Regions from separate parts of the Colwellia aquaemaris genome, predicted to be linked through region 3. Evidence: predicted binding sites of a transcription regulator. Region 3 holds the regulator's gene; each other region holds the start of a gene.
The links. The regulator FNR, encoded in region 3, switches genes on or off when oxygen is low (the NO sensors DNR and NnrR bind a similar motif). The targets are predictions, from matches to a motif close to TTGATCTAGATCAA.
Positions count from the first base shown of each region.

Region 1: a site for FNR is predicted at 1,964-1,977, ahead of clpB (ATP-dependent chaperone ClpB). Genes of this name have one in related genera too.
Region 2: a site for FNR is predicted at 2,287-2,300, ahead of napF (ferredoxin-type protein NapF). Genes of this name have one in related genera too.

Region 1 is NZ_BAAJLV010000011.1:62,796-71,259, reverse strand. It holds gene clpB (ATP-dependent chaperone ClpB) at 1-1,866, opposite strand, end outside; gene pgeF (peptidoglycan editing factor PgeF) at 2,038-2,862, opposite strand; gene rluD (23S rRNA pseudouridine(1911/1915/1917) synthase RluD) at 2,852-3,829, opposite strand; gene AC27HL_RS18820 (outer membrane protein assembly factor BamD) at 4,008-4,763, shown strand; gene glnB (nitrogen regulatory protein P-II) at 4,852-5,190, opposite strand; gene nadE (ammonia-dependent NAD(+) synthetase) at 5,400-6,242, shown strand; gene AC27HL_RS18805 (GspH/FimT family pseudopilin) at 6,321-6,884, shown strand; gene AC27HL_RS18800 (GspH/FimT family pseudopilin) at 6,967-7,560, shown strand; gene AC27HL_RS18795 (TapY2 family type IVa secretion system protein) at 7,609-7,917, opposite strand; gene AC27HL_RS18790 (type IV pilin protein) at 7,920-8,327, opposite strand; gene AC27HL_RS18785 (pilus assembly protein) at 8,327-8,464, opposite strand, start outside.
Region 2 is NZ_BAAJLV010000001.1:1,371,835-1,380,298, forward strand. It holds gene prfC (peptide chain release factor 3) at 1-153, opposite strand, end outside; gene AC27HL_RS06075 (BlaI/MecI/CopY family transcriptional regulator) at 405-791, shown strand; gene AC27HL_RS06080 (M56 family metallopeptidase) at 784-2,076, shown strand; gene napF (ferredoxin-type protein NapF) at 2,404-2,907, shown strand; gene AC27HL_RS06090 (TIGR02808 family protein) at 2,900-3,037, shown strand; gene AC27HL_RS06095 (chaperone NapD) at 3,102-3,404, shown strand; gene napA (nitrate reductase catalytic subunit NapA) at 3,401-5,890, shown strand; gene AC27HL_RS06105 (nitrate reductase cytochrome c-type subunit) at 5,946-6,404, shown strand; gene AC27HL_RS06110 (NapC/NirT family cytochrome c) at 6,431-7,006, shown strand; gene AC27HL_RS06115 (hypothetical protein) at 7,140-7,997, shown strand; gene AC27HL_RS06120 (hypothetical protein) at 8,042-8,314, opposite strand; gene rimI (ribosomal protein S18-alanine N-acetyltransferase) at 8,432-8,464, opposite strand, start outside.
Region 3 is NZ_BAAJLV010000004.1:189,943-198,406, forward strand. It holds gene AC27HL_RS12740 (heavy metal translocating P-type ATPase) at 1-1,808, shown strand, start outside; gene ccoS (cbb3-type cytochrome oxidase assembly protein CcoS) at 1,805-2,053, shown strand; gene AC27HL_RS12750 (sulfite exporter TauE/SafE family protein) at 2,065-2,727, shown strand; gene fnr (fumarate/nitrate reduction transcriptional regulator Fnr) at 2,779-3,498, shown strand; gene uspE (universal stress protein UspE) at 3,669-4,601, shown strand; gene ttcA (tRNA 2-thiocytidine(32) synthetase TtcA) at 4,723-5,658, shown strand; gene AC27HL_RS12770 (NCS2 family permease) at 5,705-6,997, shown strand; gene AC27HL_RS12775 (outer membrane protein OmpK) at 7,021-7,791, shown strand; gene AC27HL_RS12780 (glucosaminidase domain-containing protein) at 7,910-8,464, opposite strand, start outside.

The sequences.
Region 1 (8,464 bases), on a different contig from region 3:
AAGAAAATGTGCCAAGGCTTTAGTAAGCTCTGTTTTACCAACCCCAGTGGGGCCTAGAAATAGAAATGATCCGATAGGCTGATTTGGATCTGCTAAGCCCGCTCTTGAGCGGCGAATGGCATTAGAAACAGACACCACAGCTTCCGATTGCCCAATAACACGTTTGTGTAGCTTATCTTCCATTTTAAGCAATTTATCGCTTTCACCTTCAAGCATTTTCGCCACAGGTATTCCTGTTGCCCTACTTAACACATCTGCAATTTCAACATCAGTAACCTTATTTCGTAACAAAGTCATTTCCTGCATTTCTGCTTGGGCAGCAAGGTCAAGTTGCTTTTCAAGATCGGGAATGCGGCTATATTGCAGCTCGGCCATAACATTTAAGTCACCTGCTCTTCGCGCGGCTTCTAACTCAATGCGCGCTTGCTCTAAGTCTGTTTTTATTGCTTGGCTGCCATGTAAAGCGGCTTTTTCTGTTTTCCATACTTCATCCAATTCGTCATAACTGGCTTGGCATGTTGCAATATCATCTGAAATTAAATCTAAACGTTTTCTAGATGCAGGGTCTGAGTCTTTCGACAAAGCACGTTGTTCTAACTTTAATTGAATAAGCCGACGCTCAAGTCTATCTAGGTTTTCTGGTTTTGAATCCATTTGCAAACGAATACTTGAAGCTGCTTCATCAATAAGATCAATCGCTTTATCTGGCAATTGACGGTCACTAATATAACGATGCGATAAAGCGGCTGCTGCAACAATAGCAGGATCGGTTATTTCAACATTGTGATGTAGTTCATAACGCTCTTTTAAACCACGCAATATTGCAATCGTGTCTTCAACGCTTGGTTCATCAATAAGTACTTTTTGAAAGCGTCTTTCTAGCGCTGCATCTTTTTCAATATATTGGCGGTATTCATCAAGCGTGGTAGCACCTACGCAATGTAGCTCGCCTCGAGCAAGTGCAGGCTTTAACATATTGCCGGCATCCATGGCGCCATCAGTTTTACCTGCGCCTACCATGGTATGTAATTCATCAATAAATAGAATTATCTGCCCTTCTTCTTGGGCCAGCTCACTCAGCACAGCTTTTAAACGTTCCTCAAATTCACCTCTATATTTAGCACCGGCAACTAGCGCGCCCATATCAAGAGATAATACCCGTTTGTTACGAATACCTTCAGGTACTTCATGATCAACAATTCGTTGTGCCAAGCCTTCTGCGATGGCGGTTTTACCGACACCAGGTTGACCAATTAATACCGGATTATTCTTGGTTCGACGTTGCAATACTTGTATGGTACGACGAATTTCATCATCTCGGCCAATAACAGGGTCTAGTTTGCCTAGTTCAGCTCGCTCAGTAAGATCAACGGTATATTTCTCCAAAGCTTGACGGGTTTCTTCAGCATTTACATCATCAACATTTTTTCCGCCACGTACATGTAATATTGCATCTTGCACTCGTTGTTCACTTGCGCCTAAACTTTTTAATATTTGCCCTAACTTACCTTTATCTTGCAGCGCAGCAAGTACAAAAATTTCTGACGATATATACTTGTCACCGTGCTTTTGAGAAAACTTATCGCACAAATTGAGAATATTACCCATGGTCGAAGACAGCTGTACTTCACCACCCGCACCATCAACCTGCGCTAGCTCGCCAATGGCTGCCTCTAGTTGTGTTCTTAATGCTCTAACATTAATGCCTGCGCTTTTTAATAACGGAATAATACTGCTAGCATTTTGGTTAATAAGTGCCAACATCAGGTGCACAGGCTCTATAAATTGATGATCTTTGCCTAACGCAATTGATTGAGCATCTGATATTGCCATTTGAAAAGTTTGAGTGAATCGATCTAAACGCATGAGTAGTCTCCTATTGCCATATTACTGGGCTTACATTTCAGTTACTTATGTTATAAGGACAGGGTAATAGATTTTCAAGTTAACGCGTATAATGTCTTTGACATAAAACAATATTGGCTTTTGTTTAATACTTTCAAGAATAAGCCACACCGAAAGTTTAGTGGTAGGCAGTTAAGTTAAACTAATAATACTCGCCATACGCCCTGTTCTGCCATCACGACGAAAAGAGTAATATTTATCACTTTCGGTAAAAGTACAATCACGTGAAAAGGCAATATTTTCAATACCACATTGCTTTAATTGTAGTGTAGCAATCATAACCATATCAGCTAAATACTTTGTGGTTTGGTTATGCGTTGAACAGGTATTTGTTACTGGCAGAAACGCACTAGAAAAACTCCTCGATATTTGTATAAAACTCTGCTTAACTTCCTCACCTACTTCAAATGCTTGCGGGCCAATACAGGGGCCTAACCAAGCATAAATATCGCTTACCGGTGTTTGCATTTTACTTATGGTGTTTTCAATAATTTTTCCTGCTAAAGGCCGCCAGCCAGCATGGATTGCCGCAATTTCCCGACCACTTTTATCAGCTAACAAAATAGGCAGGCAATCAGCAGTCATAATAGCTAAAGCTAAATTTTTTCTACGAGTAATGACAGCATCCGCAATAATAGCTTTTTCACTGTGCTTATCAATGTATGCAACATGGCTACCATGCACTTGCTCTAACCACTGGATATTAGTTTGTGAAGGGAAAAAGTTTACTAGTGCTTGCCGATTACGGACGACATTTTCAGCGCTGTCACCAACGTGCGCACCTAAATTAAAATCGTCAAAATCACTAGGCACTTTTTTATTAATGTTGCTATTTAAAAACTTTGCAGAAATTAATTTAGAAAGGCTAGGTGGAATACAACGCGTAGTAGAAATAGCCAACACTTTCGATGTTGGCCATTTGATCAAGTGAATATCGTCAATGGCTTTAGTAGTCACTTACGCTAATATTCTCTTTCGAGTCGATACGTAGCATATCCGTTAACGCCACCATATCCTCAGGTACATCGGCATGCCATGTCATTTGTTCACCCGTTATCGGATGAAATAGCGATAACATTGCAGCATGTAACGCTTGGCGTTTAAACTGTCGTAGCATTTCACGTAATTCTTCAGAGGCATTTTTTGGCGGACGAGGACGGCCACCATAAACAGGATCGCCAACTAGCGGGTGCGTGATATGCGCCATATGCACACGAATTTGGTGGGTACGACCGGTTTCTAATCGCAAGCGTAAACGCGTATGCAGTCTAAACTTTTCCATGACACGGTAATGAGTTACTGAAGGGCGCCCTGAAAATGTTACCGCCATATGAGTACGCTTGGTGGCATGACGACCTATTGGCTCATCAACAACTCCACCAGCAGTCATTATGCCATTCGCAATGGCTTCATACTCTCGGGTAATTTCTCTAGCTTGTAATGACTCAACGAGGTTAGTTTGCGCAGCAATGGTTTTAGCGACCACCATTAAACCAGTAGTATCTTTATCTAATCGGTGAACAATCCCTGCTCGCGGCACCACGTCTAACTGTGGGCAATGGTGTAACAAAGCATTTAACACTGTACCATCAGGATTACCTGCACCAGGGTGCACAACTAAACCAGCGGGTTTATTAATCACTAAAATATCATCATCTTCATAAACAATATTTAACGGAATATCTTGAGCCTCAAAGCGAATTTCGGCTTCTATTTCTGTGTTGATGGCAATTTGCTCACCACCAAACATTTTTTCACGTGCCTTATCTACGACTTGGCCATTCACCGTAACGTGACCTGCTAAAATCCATTCTTTTAAACGTGAACGTGAATATTCAGGGAACATCTCAGCCAAAGTCTGGTCGAAACGTTTACCTAAACATGATTCGGGAACTGTATCCCGGTGTTGAATTATCTCAGCCATTAAACTCTCTATTAATTAGCACTGTGCAAGGCATGATTGCTAGGTTAGAATGCCAGTTACTTATTTTACCTTTTTGCAGCAGCAATTACATTAAGTAATTACATTAAGTAGTTATAGCGGTGAAGAAGAGATTTATTTTAACTAAAACAAAGTAGTGATATTGAAGTCTATGGAAAAAATGACAATAAGAATAATGTGCCTAACATTAATGTTAGGTTTAACTGCCTGTTCTGGCACAAGTGAAAAAGAAATTGAAAAGGTGCCAGACAAGTCAGCTCAAGCATTATTTTCCGATGCTCGACAATCTTTGGACAACGGTTTATACCAAAAAGCAATTCAAATACTGTCAGCAATTGATTCTCGCTTTCCATATGGTCCTATTTCGCATCAAGTGCAATTAGACTTGATTTACGCATATTACAAAAGTGGTGATGCAGCACAAGGTATTGCCTTAACCGATCGATTTTTACGATTAAATCCTACCCATGCCAATTTAGACTATGTGTACTATATGCGTGCACTAATCAATATCGCCACGCAAGAAAACTTATTCCAAGACTTGGCCGGGATTGACCGCTCAGATAGAGATCCAACAGCTGCAAGGGATGCGTTTAAAGATTTAAAAACAATTTTGGAAAAATACCCTGAAAGTAAATACGCTGCTGATGCTCGTCAGCGCATGATAGGTATTAAGTCTCGTTTAGCGAAATATGAATTAGCCGTTGCTCGTTACTATTTAAAACGTGAAGCTTACGTTTCATCGGCTAACCGAGGTAAATATATTGTTGAATACTTCTCTCCAAGTCCAGAAACAGAGCAAGCTCTTGAAATAATGATCATTTGTTATGGTAAACTTGGTTTAGAAGATTTACGCATCAACGCAAAACAAGTGTTGGCTGCAAACTACCCTAACAACCCATTAGTGGCAAATTAGTTGGTTGGTTAATTTAGTTTAGCTTTTTATAAAACTGAAAATAAAAATACCAGCAAATGCTGGTATTTTTTTGCTTATACAGGACGATTTAAATAGCTTCTGCGTCTTCTTCACCCGTTCGAATTCGAATCACACGTTCAACATCGGTAATAAAAATTTTACCATCACCAATTTTTCCGGTCTGGGCAGTTTCAAGTATTGTATTTACGCAGCGTTCTACATTCTCTTTTGACACAACAATTTCAAGCTTCACTTTCGGCAAAAAATCTACCATATATTCCGCACCACGATAAAGCTCGGTGTGACCTTTTTGTCTTCCGAATCCTTTAACCTCAGACACCGTCATACCGTTGACACCAATTTCGCCAAGAGCTTCACGAACGTCGTCCATTTTAAAAGGTTTGATTATCGCTTCTATCTTTTTCATCTTTACAGCCTGTAGGTTGATTTGAGAATTTGAACACCATTGAAACCGTATTATCACCCTTAGTCGTACTTAATATCAACACATCATAAAAATTAAACAGCGCTTCAATAGAGCAAAAATTCTATTCAAGCGAAGAGTTTGTTACACTAGCGTTAAACACTTCTCGTTAATGTAACTTACTAAAGTAAGCCATACCAAAAGGAAAAAGAATGAACCCGCAAGCAATTATCGATGAAATGAAAGTTCTGCCTGAAATTGATACCCGCTTCGAAATAAACCGCCGTGTTGACTTCATCAAAAATCAGTTAGTACGTTCAGGTTTAAAAACATTGGTATTAGGCATTAGTGGTGGTGTAGATTCGTCAACATGTGGTCGTTTAGCACAACTGGCCGTGGACTCGCTTAATCAAGAACAAGAATCAACTGAGCAAGCTTATCAGTTTATTGCCGTACGATTACCTTTTGATATACAAGCAGATGAAGACGATGCCCAATTAGCATTAAAATTTATCAATCCAAGCCATTGCCTAACCACCAATATATTTGCCGGCGCAGAAGGTATTCACAATGAAACGCTACAAGCATTAACTAGTGCTGGGCTTAATTCGGCAAGCGATGCTCAAATAGATTTTTCTAAAGGTAACGTAAAAGCAAGAACTCGTATGGTAATGCAATACCATATCGCTGGAATATTAGGTGGATTAGTGCTTGGTACCGATCATTCCGCAGAAAATATTACCGGATTTTTTACCAAGTGGGGTGACGGAGCTTGTGACATTGCACCACTTTTTGGTTTATCAAAAAGGCAAGTAAAGCAAGTTGCGACTGAGCTAGGTGCTCCAGATCAGCTCGTAGCGAAAGCGCCAACAGCAGACTTAGAAGAGCTTTCACCTGGCAAGAAAGATGAAGACGCACTAGGTCTCAGTTACGAGCAACTTGACGATTTTCTTGAGGGTAAAAATACCGATAAAATTGTAGAAGAAAAAGTAATAGCTATCTATTTGAAAACTCAACATAAGCGTAATCCAATCCCAACAATATACGAAAATTAAGTTTTTCACCTTGGAAAAATCCAATATTTTTGACTATACCTAGCAGTGCTAAATACTCTCAACTAAGGAATGGTTGTTATGTCAAAGTATATTGGATTTACCATCATTGAAATATTAATTTCATTGGCAATAATATTAAGTTTAATTTCTATCGGAATACCCAGTTTAAATAACTTTCTTGTATCTAGCCGCGTTGACAGTGAAATTGTATCATTGCAACGCTTATTATTGATTGCGAGAAATGCAGCGCTTACCAACAACAGCAAAGTTACGCTTTGTCCTCTTGATAGCCAAAGCCGATGTACCAATCTATGGCAAGACAAGATTAGTGTTTTCATTGATATAAATAACAATAAAGTTTTCGAGCCCAATTTAAGCGAAAAAATAATCGCCCAGAAATCAGCCATAAAGCTTGGCGACAAATTACAATATGGTAAAACCCGCATCGGACTCACCTATGCTTCAACAGGCCATTTATCAGGTTGGGGACAAAATGCCACATTTAGTTATTGCCCTGAAAACCATAGCGACAAGAATAGGGGGATTGTTGTCGCACCATCCGGTAGAAGCTACATTAGCGCAACAAACAAAAGTAATACTGCAAATATTAGACGAACCGGAAAGAAAATAGCTTGTAGTTGACTCAGATAACACCATATTTTTCTAGCTGTTAACAATTATCAATGCTATAAATTAACTAATTGCAGTTTACTTGGCTGATGTTATGCCTAAATCAAAAATCAACTTATATAGCACTAAATTGCCTGGTAAAGGCTTTACTATTACTGAATTACTGATAGGTATTGGAATTGTTGGTTTACTTACAGCAATAGCTGCACCGAGCCTTAGCGAGTATATGGTGCAGTCACGTGTTGACAATGAAATTAGCGAATTGCATCGATTAATACTTACAGCAAGAAACACTGCTATTAACAGCGGTAAAAATGTAACAATATGTCCATTAACAGGCGCTAACTGCGGCACTAATTGGCATAATGAGTTGAGTGTTTTTTCAAATAGCGATAATACTCTTACGAATAATAAGAGTTATGACAGTAGCAATGAAGAATTAATAAAAATTAAAGCTAAAGCCGAAAGCAATGACAGCTTAAAATTCAGCCAAAACATCATTATTTTTTCCCCTACTGGCCGTTTGGTCTCTGGTGGCAATGGAAGCTTTAGCTATTGTCCTAAAAATCATAGCGATCTTTCACGAGGATTAGAGGTTTCCTTATCAGGGCGAGTATATGCAACGTCAGATACCGATAATGATAGCAAAGATGAAAAGAGAGATGGTAGCGAGATCAGCTGTAGCTAAGCAGCCGACCTCATATCATTAAAACTTATAGAAGTTGACGTGCTAAACTTATCTCGGATACTTGGCAAATAAATTTCTTGCCTGAATAGAACTAAACGAATTTTCTAATTTTACGCATTCAAATACTTTGTATACTTGTTGCTTTTCATTAGAATAAACCGTGTGTATTTTCCTATTAGCCAAGCGCTCAGACAATTTGTTGAAATGACTTTCTTTCACAGTCGCTAAATAAATAGTTTGCTGACCACCAAATAATTCCACATGACATTTTACGTCTATTTTTTTTGTACTTGCCGCATTGCTAGAAAAACTAAAGCATAAAATACATAGTAGCGCTAAGGTTATTAGTTTGATCATTTTTATTGCTCCCAACATGTACTTGCAGGTAACTTTGCACCAGTATCACTAACTGAAAGCTTAGGGCAACTACTGTCATTAGATTTTTGTGGTTCTAAAGCGGTTGCAGTCAAAACAAAGCCACCATCAGCTAATGCGGCATCAATGCTATAATAGCCATTATCACTAATAAATGGATCTTTATTTAACCCTAATTTTTTCATATCGTCAGTGTAGCTACGACTGTCTACATAGTACTGTTCCTGTAAATTTGCAATTCTCAGTAGCTCTCGCTGAGCTTCAGTTCTATTAGAACGAGCAACAAAGTCGGTATATGCCGGAAATGCTACCGCACCAAGAATTGCCACTATTGCAACCGTAATTAATAATTCAACAAGCGTAAAACCTGAACTTTGTTTTAAAGTAATCACTATTGTTCCTCACTAATATATAAATACGTTCGCATAGTTTGTAATGTAAAACCAACGGGTATAATTTTTCGGCCAACAATAATATTACCTACTGCATCATCATCGGTTTCTGGATCACCGTCATCATCAGGTACAAC
Region 2 (8,464 bases), on a different contig from region 3:
TTGGCCTGATTTTTTGCCTTTTACCGTCCCTGCTTTTTGTAAAGCTTGACCGAAAAGTAGTACTTTTTCAGTGATCGTCGTTTTACCCGCATCAGGGTGACTAATAATTGCGAAGGTGCGACGTAAATCGACTTCCTGCTGTTGTACAGACATGCAAATTACCTGTTATTTAGTGGATGAAATAAATTTAGCGTAAATTTTAAAGCGCAACATTATAGCGAAAACCAAGACGAAGGGCAGTAACTATATGCCGAGAAATCGGTATTATTTTTGATTTATTTTCTCAATCTGAAAAATTAACCGCAAAAAACTTGACTTTATAGATTACGGTTGTAATCTTTGTGTTGTTGATTACAATTGTAATCAAGTTGAATTATACCCGATGAATGTGTGGAGCTAGGTCAATGGAACAGCAAATGGCTGATATCAGCAAAGCTGAATTTGAAGTATTAGAAGTGTTGTGGCAACAGTATCCGGCCGCGGCAAGCGATATAGTTGAGCGACTCAGTAAGAAAAAAACTTGGCATGAGAAAACCGTAAAAACTTTACTTAATCGATTGGTAAAAAAACAAGCGGTTGGTTTTATTAAAGAGCAGCGCCGCTATTTATATTCCCCATTGTTTGAGCGAGAGCACTATACGCAAGCAGCAAGCAAAAGTTTAGTTGAGCGATTGTTTAGTGGTCAATTATCGCCTTTAGTTGCTGGCTTTGCTAAAAATAAGAAGTTAGAGCGAGATGATGTCGAGGCACTCAAGTCACTTATTGACCAATGGGAAAGTGAGCATGATTGAGTCATTATTTAATGTGTTAACCAATGCGATAATCCCCCTAACCTTGGTGTTGGCTTTAGTACTTTTGCTACGGCCGGTACTGTTAAAGTTTTTCGGTGCTAATAGCACATATTTTACTTGGCTTGTCGTGCCACTGGCATTGATAGGTTATCACTTAGCACCTTTGTTGTTTAACTCGGAGCGTCAATTCCTCGCAAATAATAATATTGAGCGTATATTAGTGACCTCTAAACAAGCACTATCGCATATTAATGATTTCAATTGGCTCGCTATTATTAGTGCATTTATTTCCTGCTTTTTGCTGATAATTGCAGTAATTGAGCATTGGCAATTTAAGCGTACCTTATTGCCCGCAGCACACAATATCTCTACTCGTATAGAGCAGAGTTTACGATCAACAATTGCTAAACGCCGTTTGATGCTTGTTGTCAGTGAAAGTATTGAAAGTCCGATGATCATAGGTTTACTAACACCTAAATTGGTACTGCCGAGTCGTTTTCTCGAAATATATAACCAAGAACAACAGCAACTTATTGTTGCGCACGAAATCTGTCATTTTGATCGCAATGACATTTATTGGAACCTATTGGCATTTGCTTTAATTGCCTTGTTTTGGTTCCACCCGTTGGCATGGCTAGCCTATATTAGGTTTCGCCGTGACCAAGAGCTTTCCTGTGATCAAACTACGCTGGCGCGCAAGCCGTTAGATAGCAGGATTAACTATAGTAGAGCATTGCTAATTACCGCACAACAAAAGCAACGATTCGCTTTTGCTCACTTATCGTTTAATGAATATGGAGATAAAACCGTGATGTTAGAAAGAATAACGCAAATTAAAAATTTTAAGGTGATGGGAAAGCCAGCAGTAACTGTTTATGGTGTTATATTGACTGCCCTAATGACCAGTATAAGTTATGCCGGCCATGTTGGCATGCAAGGCCAAACGGGAGACCAAGTCAAACATAAACAAGCCGTTAATGATGTATACCCAATTATTCGTATTGAGCCTAAATACCCAATTAAAGCTGCGAAAGAAGGTGTAGAAGGTGCGGTTTTACTTAAGTTTGATGTTGATAGTGAAGGTGCAACTAAAAACATTCGCGTGGTTGCTGCACAGCCTGAAAAAGTTTTTGATGATGTCGCTATTACAGCTTTGTCGAAATGGAAATATGGTTCAAAAAATCATGCAACTAAGGAGGGGCTAGTTGTCCAACTTGATTTTCGTATGGACAAGAATTCAAATCAACCCATTCACCTTGTGGAAAGAATTGAAGTTTCCAAATAGAGCCTGGAGTAGACCTTAATAAAAAAGACCAATTATTTGGTCTTTTTTTAGTTTTAGGCTAAATAAATAGGAAGGATGATTTAAAACAAAAGCATTCAACAAAAGTTATTAAAAAACAAGGAATAGTCTATGCTTTAAATTAGTTGATTTTAGTCATTCCAGTGGTAACCTTAAAAAATATAAGGTTTTTTATAATTGTGCTTAAATTGTTTGATTTATATCAAGCTCTTTGAGTTAGCGTTATTGTATTGTCGGCGCATGATATTTTGGTAATGACATTTTTATGAGGAATAACGTTGTTGCATCTCGTTGTGGTATTGGATTTTTATGGTTGATTTAACGCGCCGTAATTTTTTGCGAGCAAAAAAAGTTTCTACGCCACCGGCGACTAGGCTGCCTTGGACAGCTGATGAAACTTTATTTACACGAGGTTGTACACAATGTGGCAAGTGTTTAAGCGCTTGTGAAGAAAATATTATTGTTAAAGGTGACGGTGGCTTTCCTGAAATAAATTTCAGTAAAGGAGAGTGCACATTTTGCCAACAATGTGTTGTCGCTTGTGATGAGCCTTTATTTAACACATTTGAAAGCAAACCTTGGCAACTTAATATTGAAATTACCTCTGATTGTTTGGCAACTAAGCAAGTTCATTGTCAAATTTGCCAAGATAGCTGTGAGCCCGAAGCCATTATTTTTAAATACCTTCAGGCATCAGTACCTCAACCCAATATTGTATTAAGTGATTGTAGTAGCTGTGGGGCTTGTGTGTCAGTTTGTCCTGAATCAGCAATTAAGTTATCAACATCCTTGTTAGGAGCAGACCATGAGTGAATTAGAGCAATTAATATGGAATGTGCTGGGGTACTCCTCAATGCCATTTATTTTTTTGTTTGGTTTTATCGCCACAGCGATTGTCGCAGTTTTTATTTTAAAAATGTTTGGCGCTAAGCCAAGCGAGTAATTTAGTTAGTTTGTTCTTCGTTGCATAAAACGAGTTACCGAACGTTAATAAGAGGGCAATAAATGTGATAAATCTTTTAGAAGAAAGCCCCGTAAATATAGCTGGAGTTATGTTTATGGCTCATCCTAAGAATGCGGAAAAAGTAGCGGAAAACTTGGCTGAGTTTCCCGGTGCTGAAGTACATGCCAAAGGAGAAAATGGCAGTTTGGTAGTTACGGTCGAGGGACTCGAAGGCGAAGAAAATCAAGCTAAACGTATTATTGAAACAATTACCGATATGGGCAATGTTAGCGGTGTTATTTCATCATCATTAATATTTCATCACAATGACGCTGGCTTACCTCAGCATCAGGGGAAAAAACTATGACTTTAACTAGACGTGACTTTATAAAAGCAAACGCTGTTGCTGCAACTGCTGTTGCAGCAGGGGTTGCAGTACCAAGTGCAGCTTCAAATTTGATCACTAATTCATCAGAAAGCACTATTAAGTGGGATAAGGCGCCTTGTCGTTTTTGTGGTACTGGCTGTAGTGTTTTAGTTGGTACACAGCACGGAAAAGTTGTTGCTACCCAAGGTGATCCTGAGGCTGAAGTTAATAAAGGCTTAAACTGTATTAAAGGCTATTTCTTATCAAAAATTATGTATGGTAAGGACCGCTTAACCCAGCCTTTATTACGTATGACTGATGGTAAGTATGATAAAGAAGGTGACTTTGCACCGGTAAGTTGGGATAAAGCATTTGATGTTATGGCAGATAAGTTTAAGGCTGCTATTAAGAAAAAAGGCCCGACATCTGTTGGTATGTTTGGCTCAGGCCAATGGACGGTTTGGGAAGGTTATGCAGCTTCTAAATTGATGAAAGCAGGCTTCCGTTCTAATAATATCGATCCAAATGCTCGTCACTGTATGGCGTCTGCTGTTGGTGGCTTTATGCGTACCTTTGGTATCGACGAACCGATGGGCTGTTATGACGATTTGGAAAATGCTGATGTATTTGTGCTTTGGGGCTCAAATATGGCTGAAATGCATCCTATTCTTTGGTCGCGTCTAACTGATCGTCGTTTAAGTGCACCGCATGTTAAAGTACATGTTTTATCAACCTATAAACATCGTAGTTTTGAGCTTGCTGATAACGGTATGATTTTTACACCGCAAACAGATTTAGCCATTTTAAACTTCATTGCAAACTACATTATTGAAAATAATGCTGTTAATGAAGACTTTATGAAAAAGCATGTTAATGTTCGCGAAGGGGTAACTGATATAGGCTATGGCTTACGTCCTACACATCCGCTAGAAAAAGCAGCTAAGAACCCTGGAAAAGGTGGTTCTAAGCCAATGAGCTTTGAAGATTACGCTAAATTCGTCAGTACTTATACTGTTGAGTATGTGTCAAAACTTTCTGGTGTACCTGAAGCTAACTTAATTGAAATGGCGAAGCTTTACGCGGATCCAAAAGTGAAAGTTACCTCATTTTGGACTATGGGCTTTAACCAACATACCCGTGGTGTTTGGGCGAATAACCTAATGTATAACGTTCATTTATTGACGGGTAAAATCTCTGAACCAGGTAATAGTCCGTTCTCATTAACGGGTCAGCCATCTGCATGTGGTACCGCACGTGAAGTAGGTACTTTTGCGCACCGTTTACCAGCTGATTTGGTGGTTAAAAACCCTAAGCATAGAGCCTTTACTGAAAATATTTGGAAGCTGCCAGAAGGTACAATTCCACCAAAACCAGGTTATCACGCGGTTTTACAAAACCGTATGCTTAAAGACGGCAAGCTTAACGCTTACTGGGTGCAATGTAATAACAATGTGCAAGCTGCAGCGAATATGAATGAAGAGACGTTGCCGGGCTACCGCAATCCAGAAAACTTTATTGTTGTATCTGACCCATATCCAACGGTTACCGCACAAGCCGCAGATCTGATTTTACCAACCGCTATGTGGGTTGAAAAAGAAGGGGCATACGGTAACGCAGAGCGTCGTACCCAGTTCTGGCACCAACAAGTGAATGCGCCAGGTGAAGCACGTTCAGACCTATGGCAGTTAGTGGAATTTTCAAAACGCTTTAAAGTGGAAGAAGTATGGCCAGAAGAACTGATTGCTAAGCAACCTGAAGTTCGAGGGAAAACACTATTTGATATTTTATACGCTAATGGCAATGTCAATAAATTCCCAATGTCAGAATCAAAAGGTGATACTAACTTTGAAGGTGATCATTTTGGCTTCTATATCCAAAAAGGCTTATTCGAAGAGTATGCTGAGTTTGGCCGTGGCCATGGTCATGATTTAGCTGACTTTGATCGCTACCACGAAGAGCGCGGGTTACGTTGGCCAGTGGTTGATGGTAAGGAAACTAAGTGGCGTTTTAGAGAAGGCCATGACCCTTACGTTGCTAAAGGTAGCGAAGTACAGTTTTATGGTAAAAAAGACAATAAAGCGATTATTTTTGCATTACCTTATGAGCCACCAGCAGAGTCTCCAGATGAGGAGTACAACTTATGGTTAAGTACAGGTCGTGTACTTGAGCATTGGCATTCAGGTTCCATGACAGCGCGTGTACCAGAGCTTCATAAGGCATTTCCTGATGCCGTAATATTTATGCACCCAGATGATGCGAGAGAACGTGGTCTGCGTCGTGGTGATAAAGTATTAATGGCTTCTCGTCGAGGCGAAGTCGAATCACGCGTTGAAACTCGCGGACGTAACCGTCCACCAAAAGGCTTAGTATTTATGCCTTGGTTTGATGCTAAGCAGTTAACTAATAAGCTGACACTTGATGCAACAGATCCGCTTTCGAAAGAAACGGATTATAAAAAGTGTGCGGTTAAAGTGACTAAAGCCTAATTTTGACGAATTTATGCATCGGTAATTAACGTTACCGATGCGGTGGAGTAAAAAAATGAAATTATTATCTTTATTAGCTGTAGTAGCAACATTGTCGGTAGCGTCAATTACAATTGCACAAGAAACAGTTAACTCTGGTGGTTTAGCAACAATTCGCGGTGCTGCAACGCTTGATGAAACACGTGAAGCAGAAAGACTAAAACGTGTGATTAAAGACAAAAATCCAATTGCTCGTAACTATGTACACCAACCACCGGTAGTGCCACATCAAACTCGTGGTTACCGTGTCGATTTAAATAGTAATAAATGTTTAACTTGCCATAGTTGGAAACATGCTGCAGAAACTGGTGCGACAAAAATTAGTTTAACGCACTTTGAAACTCGTGATGGCAAAACCTTATCAGATGTTTCACCTCGTCGTTATTTTTGTTCGCAGTGTCATGTTACGCAAGCAGATGCAGCTCCATTGGTTGAAAATACCTTTGAACCAGTTGAATCATTAGGCAATGAATAAGCCGTTACAACGCAAAGGGGTTTAAGATGCTAAAAAATATTTGGACGTTTTTAAAATCGCCAAGCAGTGCTGCGATGTGGTTTATTCTCGCTATAGGCTTTGCCGGTGGGATAATTTTTTGGGGTGGTTTCAATACTGCGTTAGAAGTAACTAACACTGAAGAGTTTTGTATTAGCTGTCATGAAATGGAAAATAATGTTTACGAAGAATATCGTGAAACTATCCATTATGCTAACCGCTCAGGTGTACGCGCTACGTGTCCTGATTGTCATGTTCCTAAAAAATGGACTGATAAAATTGTTCGTAAAATTGCTGCCAGTAAAGAAGTTTGGGGTAAACTTACCGGCTTAATTGATACCCGAGAAGAGTTTGTTGATCATCGTCGTGCAATGGCCGAGCGTGAATGGAAACGCATGAAAGACAATGATTCATTAGAATGTCGTAACTGTCATAACTTTGAATATATGGACTTTTCGGAGCAAGGTAACCGCAGTGTTAAAATGCACTCTGATGCACTAGCGTCTGGCGAAAAAACCTGTATTGATTGTCATAAAGGTATCGCTCACGAGTTACCTGATATGAAAGGGGTTGAAAACTGGTAATTGCTAGTTTAAGTTAATCACATTGAAAAAGCCGAGCAATAGCTCGGCTTTTTGTTGTTTTTTGTAAAATTGCTAAATGATTAAAATATAAATATGGTGAGTGAAAATTTGTGTTTATCATGGAGAGATAGCCTTGTTAAGTCCTGAATATAAGAAATATACCTTAGCAGAATTGTATGATGTGTTAGCAGCTATAGATGCAAAGCGACACCCTGATAATTATCAGAAATTGATCACGGAAATAGCGCGTAAAGAAAAACTTGAGAAAGAAAAGCTGACACAACAAACCCTTAAAGAGAGTTTACATGATGTACAACGCGATAAAGTTGAACAACAAGCGATAACAAGTTATTGGGACGCTAAATCAGCAAAGCGTGATCAGCAGCAAATTATTACTGTGCTTGGCTTTATAAAGTTTGCCATTATTCTAGCGGTATTTTGCGCTCCGGTTTATTTCAACTCATTTTTACTTGCGCCAAGTTACGACGAAGTTGTTAGTCGCTTAGCTTGGTTCATATCTATCTTCGCAGCCGTAGCTTATGGCTTTTCAAAATTTAAGTATCGCCGCCAACAAAATACGAATCAGGGCTCATCAGAAGCACAGCAATTTGAGCAGAATGTAGGTGGTACAACTAATACTAAGAAAGGTGATAATGAGCCTTGGCTAATTGTTTTGGTCGCAATTATTATCTTAACAACGACTTTTTTTATTACCTCAAAGAGTTTACCTGTAATTGCTCATCTGTATGTGGTTAATAATGTTAAAACTACAAAGCTAGTGACCGTTAATAGCAAAGCGCGTCGATTTAGAAAAAAGCACTGTAACGGGAAAGTTTATTTAAGCGAATATCGTGATATGCAGCTAGATTATATTTGTGGGGTATTATCGAAGAAAACCTGGTCGGCACTAAATCGTGACGACAAGCTTAAGCTATATGGTAGCCAATCAAGTATTGGTTTTCTTGTTCAGCGTGCCGTAAGAGTGCAGTAATGGTTGTTTTACCTAAGCTAAATCGGCAGAGCTAGCTCAATAAATTAGTTAAATAGATTGCCAATAAAAATGCTTTCATCGTCATTTAATAGTTGCCTATTTTTGTGCGATTGACGCTGAATATGTTGTCCACTATATCTATTAGTTAGCATCTCAATGACTTGGCTTGGCTTTAAGCCTGTTATTGCGGTTAATTGGTTAACGGCATCATCCATCAATTGCTCAACAACGTCTTCAGTAGCCAAACTTTCATTTTGCCCGGTATTAGCAAAATGACGTGAAACTCTTGAGCGGGTATTAGCTTGCATACTGTGCATTGAAATTAATGGTTTATTAGATGTTAAATGCAGTTTAATTACTTCTACATTATGGAAATAGAGGCGAGGCGTAAAAAAATGTAGTTAAGTGTTATTCCCGTTAAAATTTTTGTTTAACTATAGTTTTTTAGACATAACAATAGCGTCTTC
Region 3 (8,464 bases):
TTGGCGCTTTTTCAGATATGGCCGAACATAATTTAGTTTACTTACGCTGGGCAAGCTTCTTTCTCACTATACCTATTGTTACCTACGGCGCCTTCCCTTTTTATAAAAGTGCATTCTATGCCTTAAAAGCAAAACAATTATCGATGGATGTTCCGGTATCCATCGCTATTGGTTTAGCATTTCTTGCCAGCGGCTGGGCAACCTTAACGCAGCAAGGTGAAGTATATTTTGAATCAGTTTCCATGTTTACTTTCTTGCTACTTATTGGCAAATTCTTGGAGTTTAGAGCACGCACCCGAGCCGCTGACGTTTCGGCTAATTTATTAAAATTAATGCCAATGACAGCGATTAAACTAGTTGATAATCAGGAAAGTTTTATTGCAGCGACCAATCTCAGTGCCGGTGACGTTATCATTATTAAGCCTGGTGAAACAATTCCAGCTGACAGTGAAATTAGCTCAGGAAGTAGTCAAATAAATGAAGCTATGCTCTCAGGTGAGCAATTGCCTTTGCAAAAAGGTGAACGAGACATTATTTACGCGGGTACTATTAATGGCGATGGTAATTTAACGGCGGTTGTAAAGCATAACAATCAAGCGTCATTTCTCAGCCAATTAATCCGCTTAAGTGAAACATCACAAACTCATAAGCCTAAGCTGGCAAAATTATCAGATAAAATTGCCCAATACTTTGTTGCTTTAATTCTAGTAACGGCGTCTTGCACCGCTTTTTATTGGGCTCAGCACCAACCAAGTGAGGCATTTTGGATCACGCTATCAGTGCTTGTTGTGACTTGTCCTTGTGCTTTGTCACTGGCAACACCTACTGCACTTACCTGTGCAACCACTCGGCTAAATAGAGATGGGATCATGGTAAAGTCAGGCCATGTATTAGAAACCATGCCAGAAATTGACGTTATGGCATTTGATAAAACCGGTACTTTAACAACGGGGGAGTTTACCATTGCCAATGTGGTTACTTACGGCGATTACGCGCTTGAAAATAACCCTGAAGGCAAACAACAAGTACTAGCGATTGCCGCAGCACTTGAAACCTATTCAGCACACCCGCTTGCCAAAGCATTTAGCCAATACAAAGACTTTACCTTAAAAGCTACACAAGTTGTGGTGGAGCCCGGTGCTGGTGTTACAGGTTATGTAAACGACAAGCATTATCGCATTGGTAAAAACTCTTGGTTATTAGCAAAAAACGACTCTCAAGCATTTAACGCACAATGCGTACTGATGGAAGGTGAAACCCTAATTGCCGAATTTTATTTACACGATGACCTACGCAGCGATGCGAAGCCATTGGTTGACTTTCTTCATACTTCCAATATGAAAACCCTTATGCTTTCTGGCGACCATAAGCCGGGCTGTAACGCAATACAATCACAATTACACTTAAGCCAAGTACAAGCGAATTTATCAGCACAAGACAAAGTAAACGCGATTAAGCAACAGCAATTATCACATAATGTTGCCATGATTGGCGATGGTGTAAATGATACGCCAGTATTAGGAGCCGCACACCTATCAATTGCTATGGGTAGCGGTACCGATATTGCGAAAAATGGCGCCGATGTTATATTGCTCAACAATAAACTTGCCTGTGTTAAAACCTTAAGAGAAGTATCTGAACGCACAACTGTAATTGTAAAACAAAATTATCTTTGGGCGTTTGGGTACAATGCCATCGTTTTACCATTGGCGGTTATGGGCTATATTGCACCATATATGGCAGTAATAGGCATGTCGGCTAGTTCAATTTTAGTGGTAAGTAATTCTTTAAGGCTATTAAAAAAATGAGCGTAATTTATGTATTAATCCCCATTGCTATTTTACTCACCGCAATAGGTATTTATATTTTCTTTTGGGCGGTTAAAACCGAGCAATTTGATGATCTTGAAAAACAAGGTATGAGTATTTTGTTTGATGACGCCAATGATAAAAAAGAGAATAACGCACAACAAAAATCGGAGTCAGCTAACAATCAAACTGATGTTAAAACTACCTCCAAACTTGACGGCAAGAATAATGTCACAAACAAGTAATAACTAAAGCCATGAACCTCGATTACTTTTCTGCCTTTATTATCGGCTTATTGGGCTCAGGTCATTGCATCGTTATGTGCGGCGGCATTAGCACTATGCTCACCACGGCCATTTCCCAAACGGCTGAGAATAAAAAATACCGTATAGTATTTTCCTATAACCTTGGCAGAATTGTTTCTTATAGTTTAATTGGTGGCTTAGTAGCACTTACCAGTTCAATGGCGGCAAAAAGTATTGGCTTTCCTGTTGTTGCACTAAAATCAATTGCGGGCATATTTTTAATTTTACTCGGCCTTTATTTAGGACAATGGCTAATGTGGTTAAGCCATATTGAGCATTTAGGTAAAAAGCTCTGGCAGTATATATCGCCAAATACGAAAAAATTTATTCCTATTAAAAACAATCGCAGTGCTTTTGCATTAGGCGCGTTATGGGGCTGGCTGCCTTGTGGCTTAGTTTATTCAACATTAACTTGGTCGTTGGCCAGTGCAAACGCAATTAATGGTGCACTAATTATGTTTTTCTTTGGACTTGGCACTTTACCTGCTTTGCTGTCAGTATCTTTAGGGACAATTAGCGTCAAGTCCCTATTAGGTAACGCTCTCTTTAGAAAGTCAGCCGCCGTTTTACTGATTTTATACGGTATTTATACTATACTTATTGCATATCTATAACGCATCTAATATGATCCTAATCATTAAAATGCAAAATTTATATAGGTTACTATGAGTAATAAATCGTGTACAGGTCAGCAACATATTCACTGCCAAAACTGTAGTATTAGCGAGCTATGTCTGCCGTTTTCCCTAAATGATAAAGAGCTAGATACGTTAGATAATATTATTGATCGTAAGCGCCCTATTCATAAAGGCGAGCAGATCTTCAATGATGGTCAACCTATGCATGCACTTTACGCTATTCGTTCTGGTACTTTTAAAACTTATACGGTCAACGAGCAAGGTGAAGAGCAAATTACCGGTTTTCATTTAGCCGGTGACTTATTGGGTTTTGACGCTATCGCTAATGCTGAGCATCCAAGCTTTGCTAAAGCACTTGAAACCTCTATGGTATGTGAAATTCCTTACAACACGCTGGATAGCTTGTCTAACAGCATGCCAAAATTGAAAAAGCAAATTTTACGTATGATGAGTACGGAAATTCGCGGTGATCAAGAAATGCTAACGCTACTTAACCGTAAAAATGCCGAACAACGCTTAGCAACGTTTATTAGCACATTAAGTAGTCGCTACCATGCTCGTGGCTTATCTGCATCTGAGTTTCGTTTATCAATGACCCGTAGCGATATTGGTAACTATATTGGCTTAACGGTTGAAACTATCAGTCGTTTACTTAACCGTTTTCACAAAAATGGTTTAATTCAGGTTGACGGCAAGTTAATAACTATTCTTGATATCGACAAATTAAACGAGTGCGCGGCACTTTAATCTCCTTCCTTACATTACCTTAAACTTCCTTATTTAAACATTTCACGCTATGCTTAGCGTGAAATGTTGTTTATATTTGATACGATAATAAATTGATTTAAAACAACTATTATTGTTTCAAACTATTCTATTGTTATAGCTACAGCAGATAATTGATAAAGGAATTAGATATGGATAAGTATCAAAAAATACTCGCTATTGTTGATCCAACAACAGAAGATCAAAAAGCGCTAAAGCGTGCTATAGAATTAGCCCGTAAAACTGGCGCTAACATTACTGCATTTTTGACCATATACGATTTTTCTTATGAAATGACTACTATGTTATCAAGTGATGAACGTGAGGCCATGCGTCAATCCGTTATCAATGACAGAACCCAATGGCTACAAACATTACTTGCAGAGCTCGATTTACATGGCTTAAACGTAGATTGTCGTGTGATATGGCATAACCGTCCATTCGAGCAAATTATTGAGCAAGTATTAAAAAATGGCTACGACATAGTGATTAAAGGGACGCACCAGCACGATAAGTTAAAGTCGGTAATTTTTACACCAACTGACTGGCATCTTTTGCGTAAGTGCCCTTGCCCTGTGTTGTTAGTAAAAGAACATTTATGGCCTGACAATGGCAACATAGTAGCAGCGCTAAATATTGGTAGTGACGAAGAAGAGCACAGTTCACTTAATGACAAAATTACTGCTGAAGCTAAACAACTAACAAAAGTGATGAAAGCCAACTTACACTTAGTTAACTCTTTTCCCGGCACGCCAGTTAATATTGCCATTGAAATTCCAGAGTTCAATGCCAGCGATTACAACCGTTCAATGCAAAAACATCATGAGAATGCCATGAAAGCGCATGCAAGCGCGTTTAACATTGCTGAAGAAAACACCCATATAAAAGAAGGTTTGCCTGAAGACGTTATTCAAAGTGTGGCGGACACCCTAGACGCCGAGTTAGTTATTTTGGGTACCGTAGGCCGAACCGGCTTATCAGCGGCACTTATTGGCAACACAGCCGAACATGTCATTGATCGCTTAAACTGTGATGTATTGGCATTAAAACCTGAAGGTTATATTTCACCACTCGACATTGAATAATGTGATCTAGTACAAATTTTTATAAATTGAAGTTGAACTTGCCGGATTTAATGGCCTGTTCAACTTTTTTCATTTCACAGCTTCGGCTATACTACGCGCCGCAATTTATTGGGAATTAATTATGAGCGCAGATTTAAAATCACCCTTAACACCTAGCCAAAACACACAATTACAAAAGCTTGAAAAACGTTTACGACGTCATGTTGGCCAAGCTATTGCACAATACAACATGATTGAAGACGGCGATAAAATTATGGTGTGCTTATCTGGCGGTAAAGACAGTTATGCGCTGCTAGAAATTTTAATGCTGTTAAAAGCCTCTGCGCCAATAAAGTTTGAACTAGTTGCTGTTAACCTTGACCAAAAACAACCAGGTTTTCCTGAGCATATTTTACCTAATTACCTAGAGTCACTTGGTGTTGACTATCAAATTGTCGAAGAAGACACCTATGCTATTGTAAAAGAGAAGATTCCAGAAGGAAAAACCACCTGTAGTTTATGTTCACGTTTACGCAGAGCACTACTTTACAAAGCCGCTAAAGCCCTTGGCGCAACTAAAATAGCCTTAGGACACCACCGTGATGATATGGTAGAAACTTTGATGTTAAATATGTTTTATGGCGGAAAGTTAAAATCAATGCCAGCAAAACTGGTTTCTGACAACGGCGAACATGTAGTTATTCGTCCATTAGCATTTTGTAAAGAGCAAGAGCTCATTCAATATGCCGAACTAAAACAGTTTCCTATCATCCCATGTAACCTATGTGGCTCTCAGCCAAACTTACAACGCCAAAATATCAAAGCCATGTTGCAAGATTGGGACAAAAACCACCCAGGGCGAATTGAATCAATGTTTACAGCCATGCAAAACGTTGTACCTTCACATTTATGTGATGCGCAATTATTCGACTTTAAAACGATCAATAGCGACTCAGGCATCATTGCAGGCGGCGATACCGCATTCGACCAAGAAGGTTTTGTAGATGCCACAATAACAGAAAAGTCTTCACTAAATGTCGCTCCTACTGATTTATTAAACATTGTAGAAATTAAATAACTTAACTCAACATTTAACATTGGTATTTTTCAAACAAGGCTCTCTAATGCTCGAAAAACTATTTCAGCTTCAACAGCATAATACTTCAGTCAAACAAGAAATTATTGCTGGCTTCACAACCTTTCTCACCATGGCTTATATTATTTTTGTCAACCCAGCAATGCTAGCAGATTCAGGTATGGATCATGGCGCAGTATTCGTGGCAACCTGTATCGCAGCTGCAATTGGTTGTTTTGTTATGGGATTATTGGCCAACTATCCAATTGCATTAGCACCAGGTATGGGCTTAAACGCCTTTTTTACTTATACCGTGGTACTCGACATGGGCTATACATGGCAAGTGGCGTTAGGTGGAGTATTTGTTTCAGGTATTGTCTTTATCATCCTTAGCCTTTTTAATATTCGAGAATGGATCATCAACAGTATTCCACATTCATTGCGCTTTGGTATTGCTGCGGGTATTGGCTTATTTCTAGCTTTTATCGCCTTGAAAAATGCCGGTATTGTAATTGACAGCCCAGCAACGTTACTTACTTTAGGTGACATTACCTCACTCCCTGCAATTTTTGCTGCTGTTGGCTTATTTTTAATTGTTGGCTTGGCCAATCGTGGGGTCAATGGTTCAGTGATGATTTCGATTCTAGTGATCACCCTGCTAGGAATTATTTTTGGCGATGTTCAATATCAGGGCCTCGTTTCCATGCCGCCATCTGTTGCGCCAACTTTGATGCAACTTGATATCGCCGGAGCATTAGAAGTCGGTATGTTGTCAGTGATTTTCGCATTTCTTTTTGTCGATTTATTTGATACCTCGGGCACACTCATTGCCGTTGCACAGCGCGGTAATTTACTGGATGAAAAAGGTAATTTTCCACGTTTAGGCAAAGCATTATTAGCAGACTCTACCGCGACAGTTGCCGGTAGTGTGTTGGGGACATCTACTACAACCAGTTATGTAGAAAGTACGGCAGGCGTTAGTGCTGGTGGCCGCACCGGATTAACAGCAGTAACCGTTGGCGTTTTATTTCTTCTGTCCTTAATGTTTTCTCCGCTTGCAGGCATGGTGCCAGCATATGCGACTGCTGGACCATTATTTTATGTAGCTGTATTAATGCTGGCAGGCTTAGTTAATGTGCAATGGGATGACCTATCAGAAGCCGTGCCGGTAGCAGTTATTTGTATTACCATGCCATTAACATTTTCTATCGCCAATGGCATTGCGTTTGGTTTTATTAGCTATGTTGCTGTACGAGCATTTAGTGGTCACTTCAATAAAATCAACATCAGTGTTTTATGCCTAGCACTATTGTTTCTATTCAAATTCGCCTTTTTCGCTTAATCAATTTTTGGGAATTATCACCTATGTCTATAACTACTAAGATGGCTAAATCAATTACCTGTGTAGGTATTTTAATCGCGGGAGCAGTTAACGCTGAAACATTGTGGAGCGACAACTCCATTAGCTACTTAAAAAATACCAGCGACTTTGAAGTGCTAACCAACGACAATATTAATGTCATCACTTTTGAGCATGCCTCTGGCCATAACTGGGGCGATGTTTTCTTTTTTGCTGATCGCATCACTGCTAGCCAAGATAAAAACAATGCTCGACACGAAGAAACTTATGGTGAAGTCTCAGCTCGCTTAAGCCTGAGCTATCTAACCGGCAACAAACTAGCAATGGGCCCATTAACTGATTTATATCTTGCTGGTACATATGAGCATGATACAGGCAATAAAGATGGTATAGGTTTCGGCTTTAATAACTATTTAGTGGGCATTGGTGCTTCTTGGGATGTGTCTGGCTTTAATTACTTAAGCAGTAATGTTTATTTGGCTGAAAATGATGATACAGACAACGATTACCAACTAACAGTTGCTTGGGGTTATCCGGTTGCATTAGGCGATCACGATATTATTATTGATGGTTACCTAGACTGGTCATCTGCGGCCGATGATCATCAAGCAGATTTTCACTTCAACCCACAAGTCCGTTTAGATGTTGGCAAATACTTTGGCAAAGCAAAGTTTTTTGAAGTCGGGATAGAGTACTCATACTGGCATAATAAATTTGGTATCCAGGGTATCGACAACGAAAGCACTGTCAGTGCTATGATAAAAGTGCATCTTTAACTAAGGGCTATTACTCTTTGTTTATTCACTCAACGAAGAGATAAATGTTAAAGCAATTTAAAAATAAAAACTCGTTAGCACCACTAACGAGTTTTTTGTTTGAGCTTTCTTTTAGTAATTAATCTGAATTTAGTGCTAAGTAACTTTGATTATGCCGGATCATTTCCGTTAACTCTAATACGTAATCTGTACCACGCTCCGAATAGGGAATTAAACCTGTGGCTAATATTTCAGGAGCTAATGGTTGTTCTTGTTCTCGCAACTGACCACGAATGGTACGAAATACCATATACGCGCTATTGGTATTAATATTTTTCAAATAACGAGCCACACCTTGCTCTACTGAGCTATATGCAGCCACCTCATGCTTAGCACCGACATTGCGACCATTTGGCACCATACCGCAGCCTTTTTTATAACACCAGACACCAAAAAAATTCAATCCTATGCGGGCAAATCGAGATGTTCCCCACGCCGACTCATTTGCTGCTTGAACCAACACTAACGCTGGTGGAATAACATCAACCTTCAACTGTAATTCGTAAAGTTTTCTTAAAAGGGAAAACTTTTTGCTCACGCGATATTGCTTACTTAAATCGGCAATAAAAGCATGCTCTTGCTCACTAAGTGGCTGCTCCAAGGTTAATTGCGCAATCAAACGCTGTACTTCTGT